Regions from separate parts of the Neobacillus sp. GCM10023253 genome, predicted to be linked through region 1. Evidence: riboswitches for the same ligand, from Rfam matches in the RefSeq annotation. Region 1 holds a riboswitch; each other region holds the start of a gene.
What was found. A riboswitch is a leader RNA that binds a small molecule or an ion and turns the genes downstream of it on or off. The one in region 1 is predicted to bind S-adenosylmethionine.
Positions count from the first base shown of each region.

Region 1 (7,663 bases):
TTCCTTCAGATAGGGTATCAGGTTCTGGAACAAACTGATAGGTTAAATAATGCTGCAAGGAATCATAATCCAGCACATCATTTTTAAGAGCCAGCAAAATGCTCTTTTTCTCAGAAGCAAAGAAGGTTCTGTCACCATCCTCCATATAAAAGAATGGTTTAATTCCAAACGGATCTCGTGCCCCATAAAGTGTTTGTTCCTGCTTATCCCAGATAACAAAAGCAAACATCCCGCGCAAGCGTTCAACTGCTTTTTCTTTTAGATGGCTGTAGAGGGCAATGATAACCTCTGTATCAGAGCTTGTGGAAAAAGTTAGTCCTTCTTTGAGCAACTCTTCACGAAGCTCGACATAGTTATAAATTTCACCGTTAAAAATAATCCAGTATCTTTCGTTTTCATACGTTAGCGGCTGGTGCCCGGATTCAATATCAATGATACTTAACCGGCGGAAACCAAATTGAATATGATCATCATAATAATAACCATCATCATCTGGTCCACGATGGGTTATAATATCGTTCATATTTTTAAAAAGCTGCTTTTCTTCGTCACGATAATTTTGCGTTTTGTCATGTACACAACCGATAAAACCGCACATTATGTACCTCACCTACTCTATTTCAAAATATCCTTTTGTAAAAACATACTCTCTAATACTACCACTTTTTTTTCAAAAATGGCACTGTGAACAAAAGGAAAATCATGTATCCTCATTTTTTACTTCAATAGTCCTACTTAAACATTTTATTCCAATTTTTAAAACACTGAACAAGAAAATAGACGTTTAATGAAAAATGGGAGTTACACCTTAATGCAACTCCCACTCCATATTATTTTCCTTCCGCCTGCTCACGTAATGCATCTGCCTTATCAGTGCGTTCCCAAGGAAGATCAACATCCGTACGGCCAAAATGTCCGTAAGCTGCTGTTTGCTTATAGATGGGGCGGCGTAAATCCAGCATTTTAATGATTCCTGCAGGGCGCAGGTCGAAGTTTTTACTTACTAAGTCAACCAATACCGCTTCGCTGACTTTGCCTGTGCCAAAAGTATCGATGGAAATCGATACCGGTCTTGCTACACCAATCGCATAGGCAAGCTGGACTTCACATTTTTCAGCTAAATCTGCTGCGACAATATTTTTTGCAACATAACGTGCAGCATAAGCGGCTGAACGGTCAACCTTTGTCGGGTCCTTACCGGAAAAAGCGCCGCCGCCGTGACGGGCATAGCCTCCGTAAGTATCCACGATAATTTTGCGGCCAGTCAGTCCTGCATCCCCCTGCGGTCCGCCGATTACAAAGCGGCCGGTTGGGTTTATAAAATATTTTGTATTTTCATCAATTAATTCTTTTGGTACAACCGGATTAATGACATGTTCCTTAACATTGCGCTGGATTTGCTCTAGTCCAATTTCCGGATGGTGCTGGGTGGAAATAACAATTGTATCAATCCGAACCGGTTTGTTGTTCTCATCGTATTCGACCGTTACTTGTGTTTTTCCGTCCGGACGAAGGTATGGAAGGATATCCTCTTTACGAACCTCTGTTAACCGGCGGGCAAGCTTATGGGCTAAAGATATTGGAAGAGGCATCAGCTCTTTCGTTTCGTTACAGGCGAAGCCGAACATTAAGCCTTGGTCACCTGCACCAATTGCTTCAATTTCTTTATCAGACATTTGACCTTCACGAGCTTCAAGTGCTTGATTGACACCCATGGCAATGTCAGGAGACTGTTCATCAATAGAGGTTAACACCGCACATGTTTCCGAATCAAAGCCATATTTCGCACGAACGTAGCCAATTTCTTTGATCGTCTCACGAACAATTTTTGGGATATCTACATATGTAGAGGTAGTGATTTCGCCGGCAACTAGAACTAAGCCGGTCGTTACTGATGTTTCAGCAGCTACGCGGGCATTTGCATCCTTTGCTAGAATAGCGTCTAAAATAGAATCAGAAATCTGGTCGCAAATCTTATCAGGATGACCTTCAGTTACTGATTCAGAAGTGAACAAATGGCGTTTTAGTGACATCTGAATTCCTCCTATAATAATGAAATAATGAGGCTGCTTTTTTCAAAGGTTAACACCCTTTCCAAATAACCTCCATTTTGATACGGAACTCATCCCTAATAGTATGAAATAAACATCAGGTTTTTATGAAATACTACCGAAAAAACCCAACCGAAATTCTTTAGAAGATTAGTAAAGCGATTCAAACAGCACGTGTGTTTGCCAAATAGACAAAAAAACCTTTCCATGAGGAAAGGTTGAATGCAAACATTTTGCGTGCCTTTCACTCTTATCGTTCAAGGACAAGCCTTGCATCAGGTTGAGCACCTTTGCCCGAAAAACGACTAAAAATAGACATTTTCCTAGTTGCAGGTTGCTGGGTTTCATAGGGCCTGTCCCTCCACCAGCTCGGGATAAGAGAGTATCCGTTCAAGGTTAAATCATACCCCAGATTCTTAAAGTATGTCAATGTATTTTTTAGCAACATTAACCAAAATATACAATGGAGTATGATACAAAATATGCTTAAACTGTTTTTTTCATGACTTTTTAATCACCTTTAGAATAATGTATAAAATACAGCATAATTTCGTCAATTAGTATAGACTATTATTTTAATTGTGTTATACTATTCAATATTAATATATCAAATTAAAAAAACCATAAAAAGGAAGGTTCATTAAATGAATTCTGTTCATATCCCAAATGAATTAAAGGAATTACTTAATGAAAGTAATGTCCAAGTCCAATTATCTGTGCCGCAGCTAGTTGAAAAAATCCTCAGCAGAAAAGAAGGGACACTCACTTCCACCGGAGCGGTTCGTGTTTCAACAGGAAAATATACTGGGCGGTCTCCCGAAGACAAATTCACTGTTTTGGAGGAGTCAACCAAAGATAAAATTGCCTGGGGTTCTTTAAATCAGCCAATCTCACAAGAAACTTTTGATCATCTTTATAATAAGGTATTAGAATACTTAAAACAGCAAGAAGAAGTTTATGTATTTAAAGGCTTTGCTGGTGCTGATAAGAAATCACAACTGCCGATTCAAGTCATAAATGAATTTGCTTGGCATAATCTTTTTGCCCACCAGTTGTTCATTCGGCCTTCGGAAGATGAACTTCTGACTCATGAAGCTGAATTTACAGTAATTTCTGCCCCTAATTTCAAAGCAGACCCGGCAGTCGACGGTACGAATTCTGAAACCTTCATTATTATATCATTTGAACGCCGCGTAGTTCTAATTGGAGGAACTGAATATGCGGGGGAAATGAAAAAATCAATTTTCTCTGTCATGAACTATTTACTGCCTGAAAACAATATTTTCTCTATGCACTGTTCAGCGAATGTCGGCATTGAAGGGGATGTAGCATTATTCTTCGGTTTATCCGGAACTGGAAAAACAACTCTTTCCGCTGACCCTAATCGCCGTCTAATCGGCGATGATGAGCACGGCTGGTCATCAAATGGCGTCTTTAATATTGAAGGCGGCTGCTATGCAAAATGTATTAATCTATCCCGTGAAAAAGAACCGCAAATCTTTGATGCCATCCGTTTCGGGACCGTTCTTGAAAATGTTGTGATTAACCAGGAATCGAGAATTCCGGATTATGATGATGGAACATTAACAGAAAACACTCGGGCCGCATATCCAATGGAGGCCATTGATAATATTGTCCAGCCTAGCATTGCCGGGCACCCGAATACCATTGTGTTTTTAACTGCAGATGCATTTGGTGTTCTTCCGCCAATCGCTAAATTAACAAGGGAACAAGCAATGTACCATTTCTTAAGCGGATTTACATCAAAGCTTGCTGGAACAGAGCGTGGCATTACTTCACCGCAGGCAACCTTCTCAACCTGTTTTGGTGCACCATTCCTGCCGCTGCCGGCTACACGCTATGCCGAAATGCTAGGAGAAAAAATACTTGAGCATAACGTTAATGTGTTTTTGGTTAATACAGGCTGGACTGGCGGAGAATACGGCGTCGGCAATCGTATGAAACTCTCATATACAAGAGCAATGGTGCAGGCAGCTCTTGAAGGAGAACTAAATCACGTAGAAACCGTTAAGGATACATTCTTTGGCCTAAATATCCCGCTCCATATTGCTGGGGTCCCTGATGAAGTGCTTCAGCCAATGAAAACATGGGCAGATCCTAATGCTTATGAAAAAAAGGCAAAAGAATTGGCAGAGCAATTCCGTGAGAACTTTAAGAAATTCGCTAACGTTGCCGTCGAGATTGAAGAAAAAGGCGGACCAATCGTTTAAACAGTAGAAAAAAGAGGCTGATCTCCAAAATCAGCCTCTTTTTTCTATTTCCCGTCAACTGGTTTCCTTACTTCGACTGCCTCCGATTGCTGGAGAATAGTAAAACGATATTTACCGCTTTTTTTGATGGTAAACCCGCCGCCATACTCCGTAATATGCTTTCCATCCGTTGTCGTATAGTCTGCAACCTTCTTAAAAGTAAATTTCGATTCCTCAGCGGTTTCTAATTGAAATATCTCCAATTCTATTTCATCGGGAAGATTGCTTCCCTCGACTTCAATAAACTCGTGTTCATAAAAGCCGGCATAAAGATCCTCCGCAGAAATCATTAATGTTGATTTGCCAATTGTGATATACGGCTCCTTTACATAAATGGAAAATGCACCAACCTTCTTATCACCAACTGTGAATTGAAGATTCCAAACTCCTGAAAAAGGCAATGGTTTGAAGGTTGTTACAGTGTGAGCATCCGTACCGTAGATTCCTCCAGATAAAGGAGTTTCAGCAAGGTGCTCTTTGACTCCTGTTTTAACGTGGACCGCATCGACCTTGAGAGATTTCGAATAATCATAGTTTCCCCATAAAAAAATCATCATCTTAGCAACGGTGCCTTTATCTTTTGCAATCCAGTCCTGAGGTGCAAGCAGGCTCACCTTGTTTGTGATACCAAAATTACTACCTGCATAAATAGGTTTCCCCTCTTCATTCTTTAATGCAAAATAATCACCCTCTTGGGCTTTGGTTATAACGGAACTGCCGCTGCCGGGATTCTTTTCCTCGGCTGTATTCGTAAAATAGAAAATCGGGGCAATAAGAGCAAGTATGAACAATGCTGCCATAGCCCCCAGTCTTTGGATGTTAAACGGCTTTCTTGGCTTGATTGTGCCTGCTTCACTAATCCTTTTTAACATGTCCGTTCTCTGTTTTGTAGAAAGCTCATGTTTCGGAAAATCCGCCATCATTTCCAGCAGCTCTTTATCCGATAAATTGCTCAAAATATTCACCCTCCTTTAATTGCTCATTTAGTTTTTTCATGGCCCGAAAAAAGGTAACATTCACTTTATTTTCCGACCAGCCAAGAATGTGTCCAGTTTCCTGTGAAGAAAGCTCGGCAATGCCCTTAAGCAAAATTACATCCCGATAATTTGGCTTTAATTCGTTAATCGCTTCATATAAGCGGGCATACTCCTGCTTTTTTAAGATTTTCTCTTCTGTTTGAAGTTCTTTTTGATCAGGTGATTCTCGATTTAATCGTTCCTTCAGCTTTTGCCATACTGATTTTTTTCGATATAAATCAATGGCTGTATTTCTTGCAATGGAAATAAGCCAGGTTTTGGGACTTGCTTCATTTTTAAACCGGGAAAAGGCTTGAAGTGCACGGAGAAAAGTTTCCTGTACCAAATCCTCAACATCTGTCGTTCCGATATAGTAAACAAGAAAATTGGTAACGTCCTTCTCATAATGAATAAACCATTTCTCTATTTGCTGAATCCCTTCCAACCTTACCCCCCCTCTCTATTTGTTATTCTCTATATAAGACGCTATTGTTTGGCAAATCTTACACTTTTCCAAAAGAAAAAAAGCAGGTGATAACACCTGCTAGTTCGTTGAGTTTAAGGATATTAGTTGATATGTTAGTGTTGTGCGGCTGTTTTCCCATTCAACTTTTTTTATTAAAGCTGTACCATTTGAGTTTGTGTCCAGTGTTTTTCTGACATCCACAGGGATTTCAATCGGGTATAATCTGTATCCTTCTTTCACAAGTACAAACAGATTTTCTCCAATCCTTTTTTCATTCCCTTTTGTGACGATTAATGTATTTAATTCAAGAGGCATACCCATAACATATCCGCTCCTCTGCTATTTATATCTTTATATTACCATTATTTGTTTTGCATTTTCATCCACTTCGTCAAATCTTCCACTACTTTTCGGTTAATTGCCGGCGGAAAATAATGTGTGAAATGATCAAAATACCAGCGTTCGACTGGCTTGTCCAGACTTCGCAGCCTTCTTTCAAGACGATAGGCGTGTTCGACAGATACATTTTGGTCGTTTACTCCGTGAATAATCAGGACGGGGGCAGCCAGCCTTTCAAGCTCGAATAAAGGTGTTCTTTCTTGATATCGGTCCGGGAATTTCTCCGGTGTCCCGCCGATGACCCGTTTCATCATCCTTCGTAAATCCTTCCGCTCATAGTAGGTCAAGCTCATGTCACTAACACCGCCCCAGGTGACTAAGGAAGCTGCATCTGGGAATTCAATTCCCGTCAAAAGCGCCATTACTCCGCCGCGGGAAAAACCAAAGATATGTATCCTTTTTACATTAGGAAGTGATTTTAGCAGGTCGTAGGCCGCATAGGCGTCCGCACGGTCCTCTCCTGCAAAATCCTCATTCCCTTCACCGCCCTGATTGCCGCGATAATAGGGGGCAAAAACAATAAAACCCTCCTGAGCAAACTGGGCAATCCGTGCCGGCCGAACTTTGCCGACGCTTTTGATTCCTCCCCGCAAATAAAGAAATCCATCAGTCGTTGGCTCGTTCTTTGGCTCTGCCAGCATCCCTTTTACTCTTAACCCGTTTGAAAGGTAAGTGATTTCCTTTAACTCTACATTAGGGTTTGGCGATGGAAAGCGTTTAATATCGATTATTTTACTGTTGAATGGGGTCATATGTGTCTAATCCTTTTTTTATATTAAGGGTCCTTTGTTAACTCTTGTTTAATGTTTCAATAGCTAGAGTTTATGTGTTTACTTGGATCAGCCAGTAGTTATGGACCCGTCATAACTACCAAACCTTGTTTCCCTTTACCGTTCGGACTTTATAAACCTTTCATAACTACCGGAACCTGATTTACCTTTACCGTTCAGGCGTTATAAACCTTTCATAACTACCTGAATCTGATTTACCTTTACCGTTCGGGCGTTATAAACCTTTCATAACTACCCGAACCTGATTTACCTTTACCTTCGGGCGTTATAAACCTTTCATAACTACCCGAACCTGATTTACCTTTACTTTCGGGCGTTATAAACCTTTCATAACTACCCGAACCTGATTTACCTTTACCGTTCGGGCGTTATAAACCTTTCATAACTACCTGAACCTGATTTACCTTTACCGTTCGGGCGTTATAAACCTTTCATAACTACCTGAACCTGTTTTACCTTTACCGTCCGGGCGTTATAAACCTTTTATAACTACCGGTACCTTGTTTCCCTAACTCCTTCGGGTGTTATAAACCTTTCATAACTACCCGAACCTTGTTTGCCTTTACCGTTCGGGCGTTATAGACCTTTTATAACTACCGGAACCTTGTTTCCCTAACTCGTTCGGGCGTTATAAACCTTTCATAACTACCTGAACCTGATTTACCTTTAC
Region 1 covers NZ_JBHSHV010000012.1:684,452-692,114, forward strand. Annotated here, with positions in the region: gene asnB (asparagine synthase (glutamine-hydrolyzing)) at 1-598, opposite strand, end outside; gene metK (methionine adenosyltransferase) at 831-2,033, opposite strand; SAM riboswitch class I at 2,299-2,432, opposite strand; gene pckA (phosphoenolpyruvate carboxykinase (ATP)) at 2,696-4,282, shown strand; gene ACFPA1_RS17550 (hypothetical protein) at 4,327-5,277, opposite strand; gene ACFPA1_RS17555 (RNA polymerase sigma factor) at 5,258-5,782, opposite strand; gene ACFPA1_RS17560 (DUF2584 domain-containing protein) at 5,882-6,124, opposite strand; gene ACFPA1_RS17565 (alpha/beta hydrolase family protein) at 6,166-6,954, opposite strand.

Region 2 (7,663 bases), on a different contig from region 1:
GCAGGTCGGGTTATTCATATTGATCGTATGGCTTCCATCCTCCAAAACCCCGCGGTTGCGCGGGTTTTTGTAATGGTCCATAATTACTCTTCGGTATAGTGCATCTAAGTTAGAAGACATCGCTGAAATACTCCTTCGTTTTGACAAGCCCTTCTACGAGTTTATCAATATCTTCTTCTGTGTTGTATAGGTAAAAGCTGGCACGAGCTGTTGCCGATGCCTTAAGCCATCTCATCAACGGCTGGGCGCAGTGATGGCCGGCGCGGACAGCGATTCCTTCCGCATCCAGAACCGTCGCTACATCATGCGGGTGAACATCACTTAAATTGAAAGTCACTAGACCAGCGCGTTTTGCCGGATCATGCGGACCATAAATCGTCATGCCTTCAACAGTTGACATTTTTTCCAGCGCATAGGCTGCAAGCTTATGTTCATGCTCGACAATATTGTCTAAACCGACTTCATTTAAAAAGTCAATCGCTGCGCCAAGACCAATGGCACCAGCAATAATTGGTGTTCCGCCCTCGAACTTCCACGGCAGCTCTTTCCAGGTTGATTCATATAATTCCACGAAATCAATCATTTCACCGCCGAATTCAACCGGCTCCATTTTTTCAAGCAGATGCTTTTTCCCGTAAAGGACACCAATCCCGGTTGGTCCGCACATCTTATGGCCGGAAAAAGCAAGGAAATCACAATCTAAATCTTGAACATCAATTTTCATATGCGGAGCACTTTGTGCACCGTCAACTACCATAATAGCGCCATTTTCATGGGCAATCTTGGCGATTTCCTTAACAGGATTGATGACGCCAAGCACGTTGGATACCTGCATCACCGACACAATTTTTGTGTTCGGTGTAATAGTCGCCCGAACATCATCTAATGAAATCGTTCCATCCTCTTTGAGCTGAATGTATTTCAGCTGGGCACCAGTCCATTTAGCTACCTGCTGCCAAGGAATGATATTGCTGTGGTGCTCCATATAGGTAATGACGATTTCGTCGCCTTCCTTCAGGTTGGCGGCGCCGTAGCTTGCCGCCACCGTGTTAAGGGAGGTCGTCGTTCCTCTTGTAAAAATAACTTCTTGAATGGATTTCGCATTGATGAACTTACGGACCTTTTCACGGGCACCTTCGTAAGCATCTGTTGCTTTTGTACCTAATGTATGCACACCGCGGTGGACATTTGAATTGTACTCGCGGTAGTATTTGTCAAGTGTTTCAATAACTTGAACGGGCTTCTGCGATGTCGCAGAGCTATCCAGATAAACTAATGGCTTGCCGTTAACTTCCTGGTCTAAAATAGGAAACAGTTTGCGAATATCTTGGATATTCATTATCTTACTTTCCTTTCAATAACTTCCACTAATTGCTCTTTTACTTTCTCAATTGGAAGCTGATTTACCACCGGTGCAAGGAAGCCATGAATGACTAAACGTTCCGCTTCCTTCTTCGGAATACCGCGGCTCATCAAATAATATAATTGCACTGGGTCAACGCGTCCTACAGAAGCAGCGTGGCCAGCCATAACATCATCTTCGTCGATTAATAAAATTGGATTCGCATCGCCGCGAGCTTTTTCACTCAGCATTAACACGCGTGATGTTTGCTCAGCGTCAGATTTAGAGGCGCCATGTTCAATTTTGCCAATTCCGTTGAAGATAGAAGTAGCGTTATCCTTAACAACGCCATGATTCAAGATATTTCCTATTGTATGTCTGCCAAAATGAACAACCTTTGTCGTAAAGTTCTGGGTCTGCTCACCACGTCCAACCACAACAGTTTTCGTATCGCCATTAGAACCGTCACCAAGAAGATTGGTGGTATTTTCAGAAATGGTATTGCCTTCATTCATCATGCCAAGCGCCCACTCGATTCGGGAATCGCGGCCGGTGACACCGCGGCGGTTCACATAGGTTGTGATTCCTTTTGCCAAAGTATCCACAGCACCGTACTGCACCTTTGCATTTGTATTGGCAATTACCTCTGTCAGGATGTTTGCCAAGGTATTGGACTCTTCCACTGTGGAAATATAGTTTTCCACATATGTTAAAGAGCTGTTATCTTCTGCGACGACAAGAACATGGTTAAACAGGTTTGCCTCCGCATTGTCATGAACGAAAACTGCTTGAATCGGTTCCGCAATTTCGATGTTCTTCGGAACATACAGGAAGGCTCCGCCATTGACAAATGCAGCATGAAGAGCAGTCAAACGGTGCTCATCAGCATTGATCGCCTGTGTCATATAATATTTTTTCAATAAATCGCCGTGCTCTCTAGCAGCAGTGAAAATATCGGTAAACACAACACCCTTTGCCTTTAGGTCTTCTGAAAGAGAAATAAAGGCTGGCGTTTGGTTGCGCTGAATATATAAATTTTGTTGTGCCGCATCCAAATCTACTAATGCTTTAACCTCTTCTGGCAGTTCTGCCAAAGATGTATATGGAGCACTTTTAACTGTATGCTGCTCAAACTGTGTAAAATTCCATTTATCTATTTTTGTTTTATCTGGCCGAGGCATCGGCAGTTCGTGAAAATGCTCAAGTGCCTTCAGTCGAAGCTCTTCAAACCAAGCAGGCTCGCTCTTTTCTTTTGAAAAAGAGCTCACAAAACCCTTATCAAACGGTAATGTTGTTTCTGTTGTCATTGCTAACCCTCCTAACAAAAGCTTTTAAGCTTCTTGCTCAACTGTTTCATCTTCAATACCAAGCTCTTGCTTGATCCAGTCATATCCTTCTGCTTCTAAGCGCTGTGCAAGCTCTGCCCCGCCGGATTTTACCACACGGCCTTGCATCATTACGTGCACATGGTCAGGAGTGATATAGTTTAACAGACGTTGATAGTGAGTAATAATTAAGCATCCGAAATCCTCACCGCGCATTTCGTTGACACCTTTTGATACTACCTTTAAGGCATCAATATCAAGACCGGAGTCGATTTCATCGAGAATTGCAATTTTCGGCTCCAACATCATTAATTGCAGTATTTCATTACGTTTTTTCTCACCGCCGGAGAAGCCTTCATTAAGGTAACGCTGCGCCATATCTAGATCCATTTCAAGGTATTCCATTTGCTTATCCATTTTACGAATGAATTTCATTAAAGAAATTTCGTTGCCTTCGCCAAGACGGCTGTTAATCGCAGAACGCAAGAAGTCAGCATTCGTAACACCGTTAATTTCGCTTGGGTATTGCATGGCTAAAAATAGTCCAGCACGAGCGCGCTCATCTACTTCCATTTCTAAAACGTCTTGCCCATCAAGCGTAATGCTGCCACTTGTTACTTCATATTTAGGGTGACCCATGATAGCAGAAGATAATGTAGATTTACCAGTTCCGTTAGGACCCATTATGGCGTGAATTTCGCCGCCTTTTATTTCAAGGTTGACACCCTTTAAAATTTCTTTCCCATCAATTGCTACGTGCAGATCTTTGATTGTTAAAGTTGATCCAGCCATATTCATACCTCCGAAAATGTATTGTATCTTTGCAGACAGATTTTTTAAGATCTTCCACATTCATTCTCACTTTATTCTCATTACAATCTTATAACAAATGAAATTTGTTAGCAACTTTTTAATAGTAATAACTAGCATGTATTTTCACTAAGAACATGCTAAATGAGAATAGCAGGAAGTTTTTAAAGAAAATTCAGATAAAGACTTTTTATGTAATACAAGCCCGAATAAAATGATACCTTATTTTTTGCTAAAATGCCATGGGTGGTTATGGCATCTATTTTTTACTACTTAATGGTCTTTCATGTAATGAATGCAGAAAAGCCAGTGAATCCTCACTGACTTTTCTGCAATATTCCTACATATTTAGTAATTACTCAGTTGCTGCGATAACAGCACCTTTGTATTTTTCCTTAATAAAATCTTGAATTTCTTTCGATTGAAGAACCTCTACAAGTGTTTTGATTTCTTTACGGTCTTTGTCTTCTGAACGAACTACTACAAGGTTGGCTGGAACCACGTCACTGCCTTCAAAGGCAATACCATATTTTCCAATATCAATGCCGCCTTCTAATGCATAGTTGGTATTAATGGCAACCGCATCACCTTCACCGTTTTCGAAAGAAGATGCTAATAATTTTGCTTCAATTAATTTAGGGAACTTCAGGTTCTTTGGATTTTCAACGATATCATCTATTCTTGCGTTTGCACCAACGCCTTCTTTAAGCTTGATTAATCCAGCCTTTTCAAAAATCGGCAGGATACGGCCGTGGTCGCTTAAAGAATCACTCATAATAATGGTTGCACCATTTGGAAGATCTTTTAGACTTTTATACTTTTTTGAGTAAATCCCGATTGGTTCTTTATGAACCCCACCCACACTGACAAAATCAAAATCTTTATTTTCTTTCATCTGCAGATCTAAATATCCAGGTGTTTGGAAATAGTTTGCATCTATTTCTTTATCCTTTAATGCTACGTTTGGCAGAATATAGTCTTGGAAAACTTGAATTTCCAAATCAATACCTTTTTTCTTCAATATTGGCTTTGCAGCTTCAAGTACTTCTGCGTGTGGTACAGCAGTCGCACCAACAACTAATTTTTTGTTCCCATCTTTATCTGCTGAATCATTTTTTGCACCGCCGCAGGCCGCTAAGGCAAATACGGTAAACGCAATGAAGATCAAACCCAGAACTTTTTTCATTTTTACTCCTCCTGTTAACGTTTATCTGTTCTCTTTGTAAAATAATCTCCAATAAATTGGATAATAAAAACTAAGATTAAAATAGCAATCGTTGCCACTAATGTAACCATTGGCCTGTTGCGTTGAAAGCCTTCTAGATAGGCAAAATGGCCAAGTCCACCGGCTCCAATGACCCCAGCCATTGCAGTAAAGCCAACAAGTGAAATCGCCGTAACGGTAATCCCGGAAATTAATGCTGGCAAGGATTCAGGTATTAATACCTTAAAAATAATATGTCCGTGTGTGGCACCCATTGATTGTGATGCTTCAATCACACCTTTATCAATTTCCCTAAGGGCGATTTCCACCATTCGAGCATAAAACGGAGCTGCTCCAATAATCAGTGCCGGCAGTGCAGCATTGGCACCGAGCATTGTTCCAACGAGAACTTTAGTAAAAGGGATTAATAAAACAATTAAGATAATAAAGGGAATGGATCTAAAAATATTTACAAAGCCAGCAATAATAATGTTTACCCCACGGCTTTGCCATATGTTTCCTTTACTCGTTAGAAATAGAAGCAGGCCTAGTAACAAGCCCAAAATAAATGTCGCAAGGACCGAGATGGCGGTCATATAGATCGTTTCACGTGTTGCCAGTAACAGCTCATCCCACTTAACTAATTCCATAAAGTCAGCCATTACTGATCACCTCCACGCCCACTTGCTGCGAGTGAATATAATCGATGGCTTTCTGAATTTCATTAGCTTGGCCATCCAAATGAATAAATAATGTTCCATAAGACCCATTTTGCGTATGAGAAATATTCCCTTGGAGAATATTTACTACGACATCAAAATCACGAATAACACGTGTGATTAATGGCTGTTCTGTTGCCTCCCCAAGAAACGATAGTTGAATGACCTTTCCATGAGGATAGCGCTCTAGCAAATGCTCTGCTGTTTCCTTTGTTTTTTCCGGTTCGGTTACCTGCTGGACAAACCGTTTCGTAATCGGCTGCTGAGGGTTTTTAAATACATCAAGCACCGGACCAAGCTCGACAATCCGCCCACTTTCCATGACCGCCACTCGATGACAGATTTTCCGGATGACATGCATTTCGTGAGTAATCAGCACAATCGTTAAGCCGAATTGTTTATTGATATTCACTAAAAGGTCGAGAATAGAGTCTGTTGTTTGTGGGTCGAGCGCTGATGTTGCCTCGTCACATAACAGCACCTTTGGGTTATTGGCAAGGGCCCGGGCAATCCCGACCCGCTGCTTCTGCCCGCCACTCAACTGTGAAGGGTAGGCGTCATCTCTGCCTTCAAGGCCAACTAACTTGATCAACTCTTCAACTCGTTTTTTCCTTTCCGGCGCGCTCACTCCGGCAATCTCTAATGGAAAAGCGATATTTTCGCTGACTGTTCTTGACCAAAGTAGATTGAAGTGCTGGAAAATCATGCTGATTTCCTGACGGGCTTTTCTAAGCTCTGCACCCTTTATTTTTGAAATCTCCCGGCCAGCCACGTTGACAGTTCCACCCGTAGGCAGCTCAAGGCCATTTAACATGCGGATTAAGGTACTTTTACCAGCCCCGCTATATCCGATCACACCAAAGATTTCTCCTTCTTTTATATCCAGGTTTACTTCATCAACAGCTTTTAGCTGTCCCTGCTTGGTAGAAAAAATCTTTCGTACATTTTTAATGGAAATCATTGAATCACCTACTTCTTGTCCTTATTATAGGATTTGATAATTTTCATGAAAGAATTCTATTTTAGTAAAATAAAAAGCCTCTCCGCAAAGGCAGAAAGGCATCATTATCAAATGAATCCTTTCTCCCATCTTTCAAAGCCGCGGCTTTGTGTGAATTGGCACCATTTCAATAAAATTGACGGTTGCCGGGCTTCATAGGGCACATCCCTCCACCTCTCTTGATAAGAGCAAAAGCTATCCTATATTTAATTATACATGCATTAATACTATTATTATGAAAGTAATAGTATCACGGTTAGATAGTAGTGTCAACGACAAAATTCTACATTTTCAAAAAACTATTTAAGGAAAATTTAGGCATTTGTTTTTAAAGATGTTAAGCCTGTTGCAGCTTCGATTGCGTCCTCTAAATCTTCTACTAAGTCCTCAACATTTTCGATTCCAATGGAAAGACGGATCAAGTCCTCGGAAACACCTGCTGACTTTAATCCTTCCGCATCCAGCTGCTGATGTGTGGTGCTTGCCGGGTGGATAATTAAGCTCTTGGCATCGCCGACATTAGCCACGTGCGCCCATAGGGTGATCGCATCGATTAATTTCGCACCGGCTTCTCTTCCGCCTTTAATGCCAAATACAACCATTGAACCAGCGCCCTTAGGTAAATATTTTTGCGCCAATTCATAGTCAGGATGTGATGGATGCCCCGGATAAGAAACCCATTCAACCGCAGGATGATTATGCAAGTATTCCACTACATTTTTGGTGTTGGCGACATGCTCTTTCATCCGTACATGAAGCGTTTCTAACCCAAGAACAAACTGGAATGAGCTTTGCGGGCTTAGTGCCGGCCCCATGTCGCGGAGAAGCTGTACGCGTGCTTTAATAATATAAGCAACCGGTCCAAGTGCCTCTGCATAAACAAGGTCATGATAGCTGGAGTCTGGCGTTGTTAAGCCAGGGAATTTCGGTGAATTCCAATCGAACTTTCCTCCGTCGACAATGATGCCCCCTGTAGTTGTTCCATTACCTAATATCCACTTAGTTGCGGAGTGAACGACGATATCAGCGCCATGCTCAATTGGACGGCACAAGTATGGTGTTGCAAAGGTATTGTCCACGATAAGAGGAACCCCTGCTTCATGAGCAATATTGGCTACCTTTTCAATATCAAGGATTCTTAAGCTTGGATTGCCGATCGTTTCAGCGAAAACAGCTTTTGTTTTTTCCGTAATGGCGGCACGGAAGTTTTCCGGATTCTCTGGGTCTACAAACTTCACATTAATCCCGTATTTAGGCAGGGTC
Region 2 covers NZ_JBHSHV010000008.1:122,761-130,423, forward strand. Annotated here, with positions in the region: gene sufU (Fe-S cluster assembly sulfur transfer protein SufU) at 1-120, opposite strand, end outside; gene ACFPA1_RS11205 (cysteine desulfurase) at 110-1,339, opposite strand; gene sufD (Fe-S cluster assembly protein SufD) at 1,339-2,649, opposite strand; gene sufC (Fe-S cluster assembly ATPase SufC) at 2,674-3,459, opposite strand; gene ACFPA1_RS11220 (MetQ/NlpA family ABC transporter substrate-binding protein) at 3,833-4,663, opposite strand; gene ACFPA1_RS11225 (methionine ABC transporter permease) at 4,678-5,343, opposite strand; gene ACFPA1_RS11230 (methionine ABC transporter ATP-binding protein) at 5,336-6,361, opposite strand; SAM riboswitch class I at 6,484-6,589, opposite strand; gene ACFPA1_RS11235 (O-acetylhomoserine aminocarboxypropyltransferase/cysteine synthase family protein) at 6,715-7,663, opposite strand, start outside.
Region 2: it holds a riboswitch for S-adenosylmethionine, as region 1 does, so the genes downstream of both, ACFPA1_RS11230 (methionine ABC transporter ATP-binding protein) here and metK (methionine adenosyltransferase) in region 1, are expected to answer to the same signal.

Region 3 (7,663 bases), on a different contig from region 1:
GGCTTCCGCTTGGTTCCGGTGCGTTGGCAGGAACAACTTTCCCGATTAACCGTGGGATTGTTGCCGAGCAATTGGGCTTTGAAACCATTTATCCGAATAGCATGGATGCCGTCAGCGACCGCGACTTTATCCTTGAATTCCTGTCGATTGGCTCGATTATCATGACACATATTTCTCGTCTTTCAGAGGAATTGGTTATTTGGTCAAGCCAGGAATTTCAGTTTGTTGAGCTCGATGATTCGTTCTGTACAGGATCAAGCATCATGCCGCAGAAAAAGAATCCTGACGTACCGGAGCTGCTGCGCGGAAAAACAGGCCGCACGTATGGCAATTTGATTGGCTTGCTGACTGTGTTGAAAGGACTGCCGCTCGCTTATAACAAGGACCTCCAGGAAGACAAGGAGGGAATGTTTGATACGGTGGCAACCCTAGAAGGCTCATTGAAGCTTTTGGCACCGATGATTGAAACAATGACTGTTCGCAAGGATGTCATGCGAAAAGCCATCAATAATGACTTCTCTAATGCTACTGACATTGCCGATTACCTCGTTCGCAAAGGATTGCCATTCCGCGAGGCTCATGAAGTGATTGGAAAAATTGTTCTTTACTCGATTCAATCCGGCAAATTCCTATTGGATTTAACACTGGACGAATATCAGCAGTTCAGTACGCTGTTTGAAGAGGATATTTACGTTGTTTTGGCGCCAGAGCATGTGGTGGCGGTCCGAAATAGCTTTGGCGGTACCTCACCAGAGCAGGTAAGAGAGCAAATTAAACTTGCTGAGGGAAAACTAGAGCAGTAAGCTGTTTAATAGGTAACTAAATTACCTTTTGGGAAAGAAATTAGTAGGATATCTACATTAAAGCCAGCGCCCCTGCTGGCTTTTTATCTACTTTCATATTTGGAATGCATTTCATTTGTATAAAGTGCTAGATTATAAGATAATTCAATATGGAATCTATCTTCCAATAACTTACCTGGAGGCGAAAAATGAAACTTAGAGTATCTGTTGTTCAGTACCATCTTCACACAATCAACTCATTTGCGGAATTTGCCGCTCAATGTGAGCATTATATAAAAACCGCCGAAGAATTCGGGGCTGAATTTGTCCTTTTTCCTGAATTCTTTACTACGCAACTACTTTCCATTGGAAATGGCCAGGGACAAAGCCTGACCATCAATGACCTGCCTAGCTTTACTAACCAATACCGTGAACTATTTATCAAATTTGCAAAAGAAACCAACATGCACATCATCGCGGGGACCCATGTCCTTGAAAAGGATGGCAAGCTTTACAATACTGCTCATTTATTTTACCCAGACGGCCGCGTCGGCGAGCAGGCTAAACTGCATATCACACCAACCGAGGTTAACGAATGGAATATGGCAGCAGGGGACTCGTTTCAAATTTTTGAAACAGAAAAAGGAAAAATTGCTCTGTTAACCTGCTATGATATTGAATTCCCGGAAATCGTCCGGATGGCGAAGGCGAAGGGCGCCGATGTTATTTTCTGTCCATCCTGCACGGACGATCGTCACGGCTTCCACCGCGTCCGTTACACGAGCCATGCCCGAGCGATTGAAAATCAGGTATATGTAGTATTAACCGGAACGGTTGGCGCGCTGCCGACGGTTGATTTCATGCGGGCAAACTTTGGCCAGGCCGTCATTATCACTCCAAACGACATTCCGTTCCCGCCAAAAGGGCTTTTAGTAGAAGGGGAAATCAACAACGACATGGTCGTAACAGCCGATCTTGACCTGGAACTGCTATACGAAGTTCGCGAGCGTGGTTCTGTGACCACCTGGCGCGACCGCCGCACTGATTTATATACAGATTGGAATTAAAACGAGGGAGGCCTTTTCATGTATCGCAGTGAATTTTACGTTTATGATCAGGACCGGCCGCTGCCGGTTTGTATACGTAATTACACAATGGAGGACTTTGATCAGCTTATCGAAATCCAGTCCGAATGCTTCCCGCCTCCTTTTCCATCCGAGCTTTGGTGGAATGAAGAACAATTAACGAATCATGTGACACTGTTTCCGGAAGGGGCATTATGCGTTGAAATCAATGGAGAATTGGCGGGCTCCCTGACCGGAGTTTGTGTCGAGTTGGACCCGTCTAGTCACAGCCATACATGGGAAGAAGTGACCGACCACGGCTATATCCGCAACCATAATCCGAACGGCAACACCCTCTACATTGTCGATATCAGCGTCCGTCCGAAGTACCGTAAGCTGGGACTCGGAAAATTAATGATGCATGCCATGTATCATGTGGTCATTGAAAAAGGGTATGACCGTCTTCTTGGCGGCGGGCGGATGCCGGGCTATCATAAAGTGGCTGAAAAAATGACGCCGGAAGAGTATCTCGACGCTGTCATAAAGGGCGAGCTGAAGGATCCTGTCATCAGCTTTCTCCTTCGCTGCGGACGTGTGCCAATCGGTGTCGCCAGAAACTATTTAGAGGATGAAGAATCCCTTAACAATGCGGCATTAATGGAATGGAAGAACCCGTTTAAATAATTTATAAGGGGAATCAGAACCAATGGAATTTAAACGCATTACCAATATCGAAGACCCCAATTTTAAAAAGCTTCACGATTTAATGGGACAGATTTTTCCACCGGAAGAGGTCCTAGATTATGAATTGTGGAAAGAACCGTTAGAAGACCCAAGTATCCGCGTGTTCGTTGCCGTCGATCAGGACCAGGTCGTCGGTGCGACTGAGTACCGCTATTATCCTGACTGGAATATTGCGATGACCGACTTCACGATCATCAGCAAACCAGGTCTCTCGCTTGGCCGATTTTTAGCTGAAAATCGTCTAAAAGACTTAAAACAGCTTGCTGCCCAAAACGGTACGGAGCTGTTCGGAATGTTTGCCGAAATCTATGACCCATACCGTGTAGAGCACCACGAATTTGGCGGTGTGAAGGTCATGTACCCGTACGTGCGCCGTGAGGTTCTGTCACATTTAGGCTATAAGCGTCTTGACCTTGCCTATGTTCACCCGTCTTGGGAAAACAATGGGGAAGCTGTGTCCGGGCTGGATCTATGCTTCATGCCGATTAAGGAAGAAATCGCCGAAATACCGGCATCACTTGTCAAAGACTTTCTAACTACCTATTATTCTGTGCTTTCCAATAAACCACAGGAATGGCTGGACATGGTTGAGAAATTAGCAGCAAAAGAAACGGTCGCCCTTTTGCCACTTTAATATTGACAACTCTTGAAAATTCAGATAATATACTTTTTATATATCTTTGGAAATTTAATGAAAAATCAAATAAATACTCTTATCCAGAGCGGCGGAGGGACTAGGCCCGATGAAGCCCGGCAACCTTCAAGGTATTCCTTGAAAAGGTGCTAATTCCTGCAGGTTATTTGTAGCCTGATAGATAAGAGGAGGAATAGAGCCCTCTTCTTATGAAGAGGGTTTTTATTTTTCAAAAAAATAAAGGGGTGGCAGACATGTCTGTAATTAATGTGGCAATTCTCGGGTTCGGTACGGTGGGTGAAGGGGTTTATCGGACCATTCAATCACATAGCAATGAGCTGGCGGCAGAATTAGGGAAGGAAGTAGAGGTTGCTGCCGTCCTTGTTAGAAATAAGCAAAAGCCGCGGGATATTAGCGGGAATGTTCTGCTGACAACGGATTTCGAAGAAATTCTGCAATTGCCGAAGCTTGATGTCGTGATTGAATGCATCGTGGATAAAGACCCGACTTTTACCTACTTGAAAAAAGCAATCCAACGGGGCTGCCACATCATTACAGCGAATAAGGAGATGTTTGCCCACCACGGGAATGAGCTTGTCGAGTTGGCAGAACAGCATCAGGTGTCGGTTGGTTTTGAGGCGACAGTGGCTGGAGGGATTCCGGTCATTCAAACGCTCGGTCAGCTTTTAAAAATTAATCGTGTCCAGCGGATCCTGGGAATCCTCAATGGAACGTCCAATTTCATCTTGACCGAAATGAGGGAAAAACGGCAGTCATTTGCCGAAAGCTTGCTGCGGGCGCAGGAAAATGGCTATGCCGAGGCGGATCCGACCAATGACGTGGAAGGCTATGATGCTTTTTATAAAACAATGATCTTAAGCAGGCTGGCATTTGGAGAAGAGCCTGACTGGCGTGATGTTGAACGGGTTGGGATTACGTCTATTACGAGTGAATTGATTGAAGCAGCGCAAAACTTAGGGTTACGGTTTAAACATATTGCGAGCATCTGGAAGTCGGGCACCCGCATCCAGGCATCGGTGAAGCCGGTTCTGGTCGGCTCTGAGCACCCTTTTTACCATGTTGAGGGAGTGGAGAATGCGGTAAATGTAAAATCTGATATCGTTGGTGAAATCACCCTTCAAGGACCGGGCGCAGGCATGTACCCAACGGCTAGTGCCATAATCGAGGATTTGGTCCACGTATGTCAAAGCCACGTGCCGAAGTCTAATTATTTGAAAACCTCAGGGGAGGACATTGAGTTGAAAAATGAACACCAGAGGGAGTACTGGCTGGTCCAGGGTCTGGTCCAAAAATATGGCAGTCCCGCGATTACCCTGGTGGATGAAATCTCTGAGGGAATCTTTGTCCTAAAGGGTTCCAAAAAGGATATCGAGCAGCTTGCGCAAAGGCAACCATCGGTTCAATATTTTTCGATTCTGGGTAATGAAGAATTCCTCGTGAGGGGTATTGAGGAAGCGAAGGCATTATAGGGTTGGATTGAGGGGCATCTTTTATGTGATGCTCCTTTTGTTTTGAATGGACATTCATTTATCCAGTGTTTTTTCCACATCTAAAGTCCTGTATTTATAGGTAGTCCACAATGTTATGCACATTATCCACAATTTTGAAAGCGGTTATCCACCGTTAGTTATTAACAGAAAAGCTGATTGTAAAAATCAGGTTTTATAAGGGGGGAGCTGATGTTGTCTACATTATAAACATTGTTCACAAAAGAGGAGGGGGAACTTGCTGTATTGCGTTCACAATCTCTTCATATATCTAACATTAATATGTTAAGAAACTGTGAAAGCCGTTGTTTTTTCAATAGCAGGAGAGTATATTAAAAGTGTAAAGAAGATAGTGAAGCAATTCACAAAGACTTCCTTACAAGACACAGCTAGCTGATCAATCCCTTTCATAAGGGAATAACTTAAAGTTAAATTTGTGAAACATTTCACAAAAAACTATGGAGATGATTATGATGAGATGGTACAAAACTCCTTACGCAGCGGTTGTTTGGACAGTATTACGTGTTTGGCTTGGATTACAATGGATAGAAGCAGGTTATAATAAGTTAACTGGTGGTTTCGATGCTACAGGGTTCCTAAAAGGAGCAATGGCGGCAGCAACTGGCGAACACCCTGCGGTTCAAGCATGGTATGCAGATTTCTTACAGCAATTCGCTATGCCTAACGTGGGAATTTTTAATACATTAATACCTTGGGGAGAAATGTTAGTCGGTCTTGGTTTAATCGTTGGTTTAGCCACAATCCCAGCCTTGATTGCCGGTGCATTTATGAACTTGAACTTTATGCTGGCAGGCACGACAAGCACGAACCCAATTCTTTATACAGCCGCGATGATTCTGTTATTCGCAGGTGCAGGAGCTTACTACTTCGGTCTTGACCGATATGCAGTTCCTTTTATCAAAGGCTATTTCAAAAAAGCTCATGTAAATGAGGTAAAAACGCAATAAGGCAGCACCAATTAATAATCGTTAACTCCCCCTTTAAATACATTAAAGAAGCAGGAATCCTGCTTCTTCTTTTTTTAGCTAAAAGTATAAATTCAACTACGCCTCATGAACCGTCCTCTCGGACTCGCCAATCGGCTAGTTTTCATTTATTATTTGCGATTTCTGACGCGCTGATTTGCCGCATTTGCGCGCGCCATTGCTTCTAAGTCAGCTCCATCAGCCATTTCCTTGGAGAATTCTACATCTTGTCCATCTGATTTCATATTTTTCGGTACTTGAGGAAGTGAGGCTTTGTTTTTGTCACGACTCTTATGTCCATGTGAACGGCCCATTAAAAAAACCCCTTTCATTTTATCGCTAGTGGAGCAAAAGGCCTGCTCCCTTTACTAGCATTTGCAAATGGCAAGGGGTCCATTAATGGAAAAATTATATAAAGTTTTTAGTTGTTATCTTTTACGTTTCGTGTAGCCGCCGGCCCGGTCCGCCATTTTAAACTCATGGCCGTACGCGACCTCCTGCATACTTGTTAAATTAGTTCTTTCCCGATCTTTATTGCGCTTCTTATTTTCTGACATCATGCTCATTCCTTTCAACTATTTGAATTAGGTAAAAATGGTACATAATGTACACTTCACCATTTTTGCCTTATCGATGAGGAAAGATACTGTCTTTAGGAAAATATATTTTTCAGCGCAGGTTTTAAATCTGGATATTGGAAGGTGTAGCCGGATTCCAAGAGTTTGGCTGGCAGCACTTTTTGACCATCGATCACCAGTGTGCTCATTTCCCCTAATAGAGTTTTTAAGGCAAAGCTAGGCACTGGAAGCCAGTTCGGCCGCTTGAGAACTTCGCTTAGCACTTTGCCGAATTCATTCATGGTGACAGGATTTGGGGCTGTAAAGTTAACCGGACCTTGAATTTTTTCATTTTCGATGATAAAGAGTATAGCCTTAACAACATCGTCAATATGAATCCAGGACATCCACTGCTTTCCTATGCCGATAGGCCCGCCAATAAACGATTTATAAGGGAGTGCGATTTTTGGCAGGGCACCTTCTGCTTTATCAAGGACGATGCCAAATCTGCAAAAAACAGTCCGAATCCCGATTTCTGTGGCCTTTGCGGCTTCGTTTTCCCATTCCATGACTGTACATGACAGGAAGTCATTGCTGCTGCCTTTGTTTTCTTCTGAAAAAGTCTTCTTGAATGAGGTCCCGTAATATCCGACCGCACTGGCGTTGATAAATGCTTTTGGCCTTGGGTTTAATTCGTTCATGATTTTTAGAAGCTCATGGACGGCTTCGAGCCGGCTGTTCAAGATTGTTTGCTTTCTTTGTTCGGTCCAGCGGCCGCTGTTTATGGATTCACCGGCGAGGTTGATGATGATATCTGTTCCTGCCAGGGACGGGGCAGGGTTTGAGTTTGCTTGCAGCCATTGGACATATTGAACGCTGGGGCCATCCTGATTTGAGTTTCGCGTTAAAACAATGACCTGATGGCCGTTTTTGGTTAATTCATGTACAAGTGCTTTACCAACAAAGCCTGTTCCGCCTGCAATCGCTATTTTCATTTTTTCCGCCCTCCTTATTACCTTTATTTTATTATATTTTTTGACCAATATGGTAAATTAGAGTGGGGGTGACCGTGATGGCTATAATTACAAAAATCACCACGCAGCAAAAAAATACAGACCGTTTTAATATTTTTATGGATTACGGCAAAGGTGAACAGTTTGCCTTTAGTGTTGACAGTGATGTTCTGATCAAATTTGGCTTAAAAAAAGGGATGGAAGTAGATGAATTTTCTCTTTTGGAAATTCAATATCAAGACGACATTCGAAAAGCCTACAATTTAGCAGTTCATTACCTGGCAAGGCGAATAAGGTCGGAGAAAGAAATCCGGGACTATCTTGTTGAAAAAGAAATGGAAGAGCCAGTTGTAAATGAGGTGATTCATAAGCTGA
Region 3 covers NZ_JBHSHV010000016.1:73,258-80,920, forward strand. Annotated here, with positions in the region: gene argH (argininosuccinate lyase) at 1-803, shown strand, start outside; gene ACFPA1_RS20345 (carbon-nitrogen hydrolase family protein) at 992-1,849, shown strand; gene ACFPA1_RS20350 (GNAT family N-acetyltransferase) at 1,868-2,530, shown strand; gene ACFPA1_RS20355 (GNAT family N-acetyltransferase) at 2,553-3,224, shown strand; SAM riboswitch class I at 3,301-3,412, shown strand; gene ACFPA1_RS20360 (homoserine dehydrogenase) at 3,479-4,714, shown strand; gene ACFPA1_RS20365 (DoxX family protein) at 5,206-5,700, shown strand; gene ACFPA1_RS20370 (YfhD family protein) at 5,850-6,032, opposite strand; gene ACFPA1_RS20375 (YfhE family protein) at 6,147-6,275, opposite strand; gene ACFPA1_RS20380 (TIGR01777 family oxidoreductase) at 6,371-7,270, opposite strand; gene recX (recombination regulator RecX) at 7,348-7,663, shown strand, end outside.
Region 3: it holds a riboswitch for S-adenosylmethionine, as region 1 does, so the genes downstream of both, ACFPA1_RS20360 (homoserine dehydrogenase) here and metK (methionine adenosyltransferase) in region 1, are expected to answer to the same signal.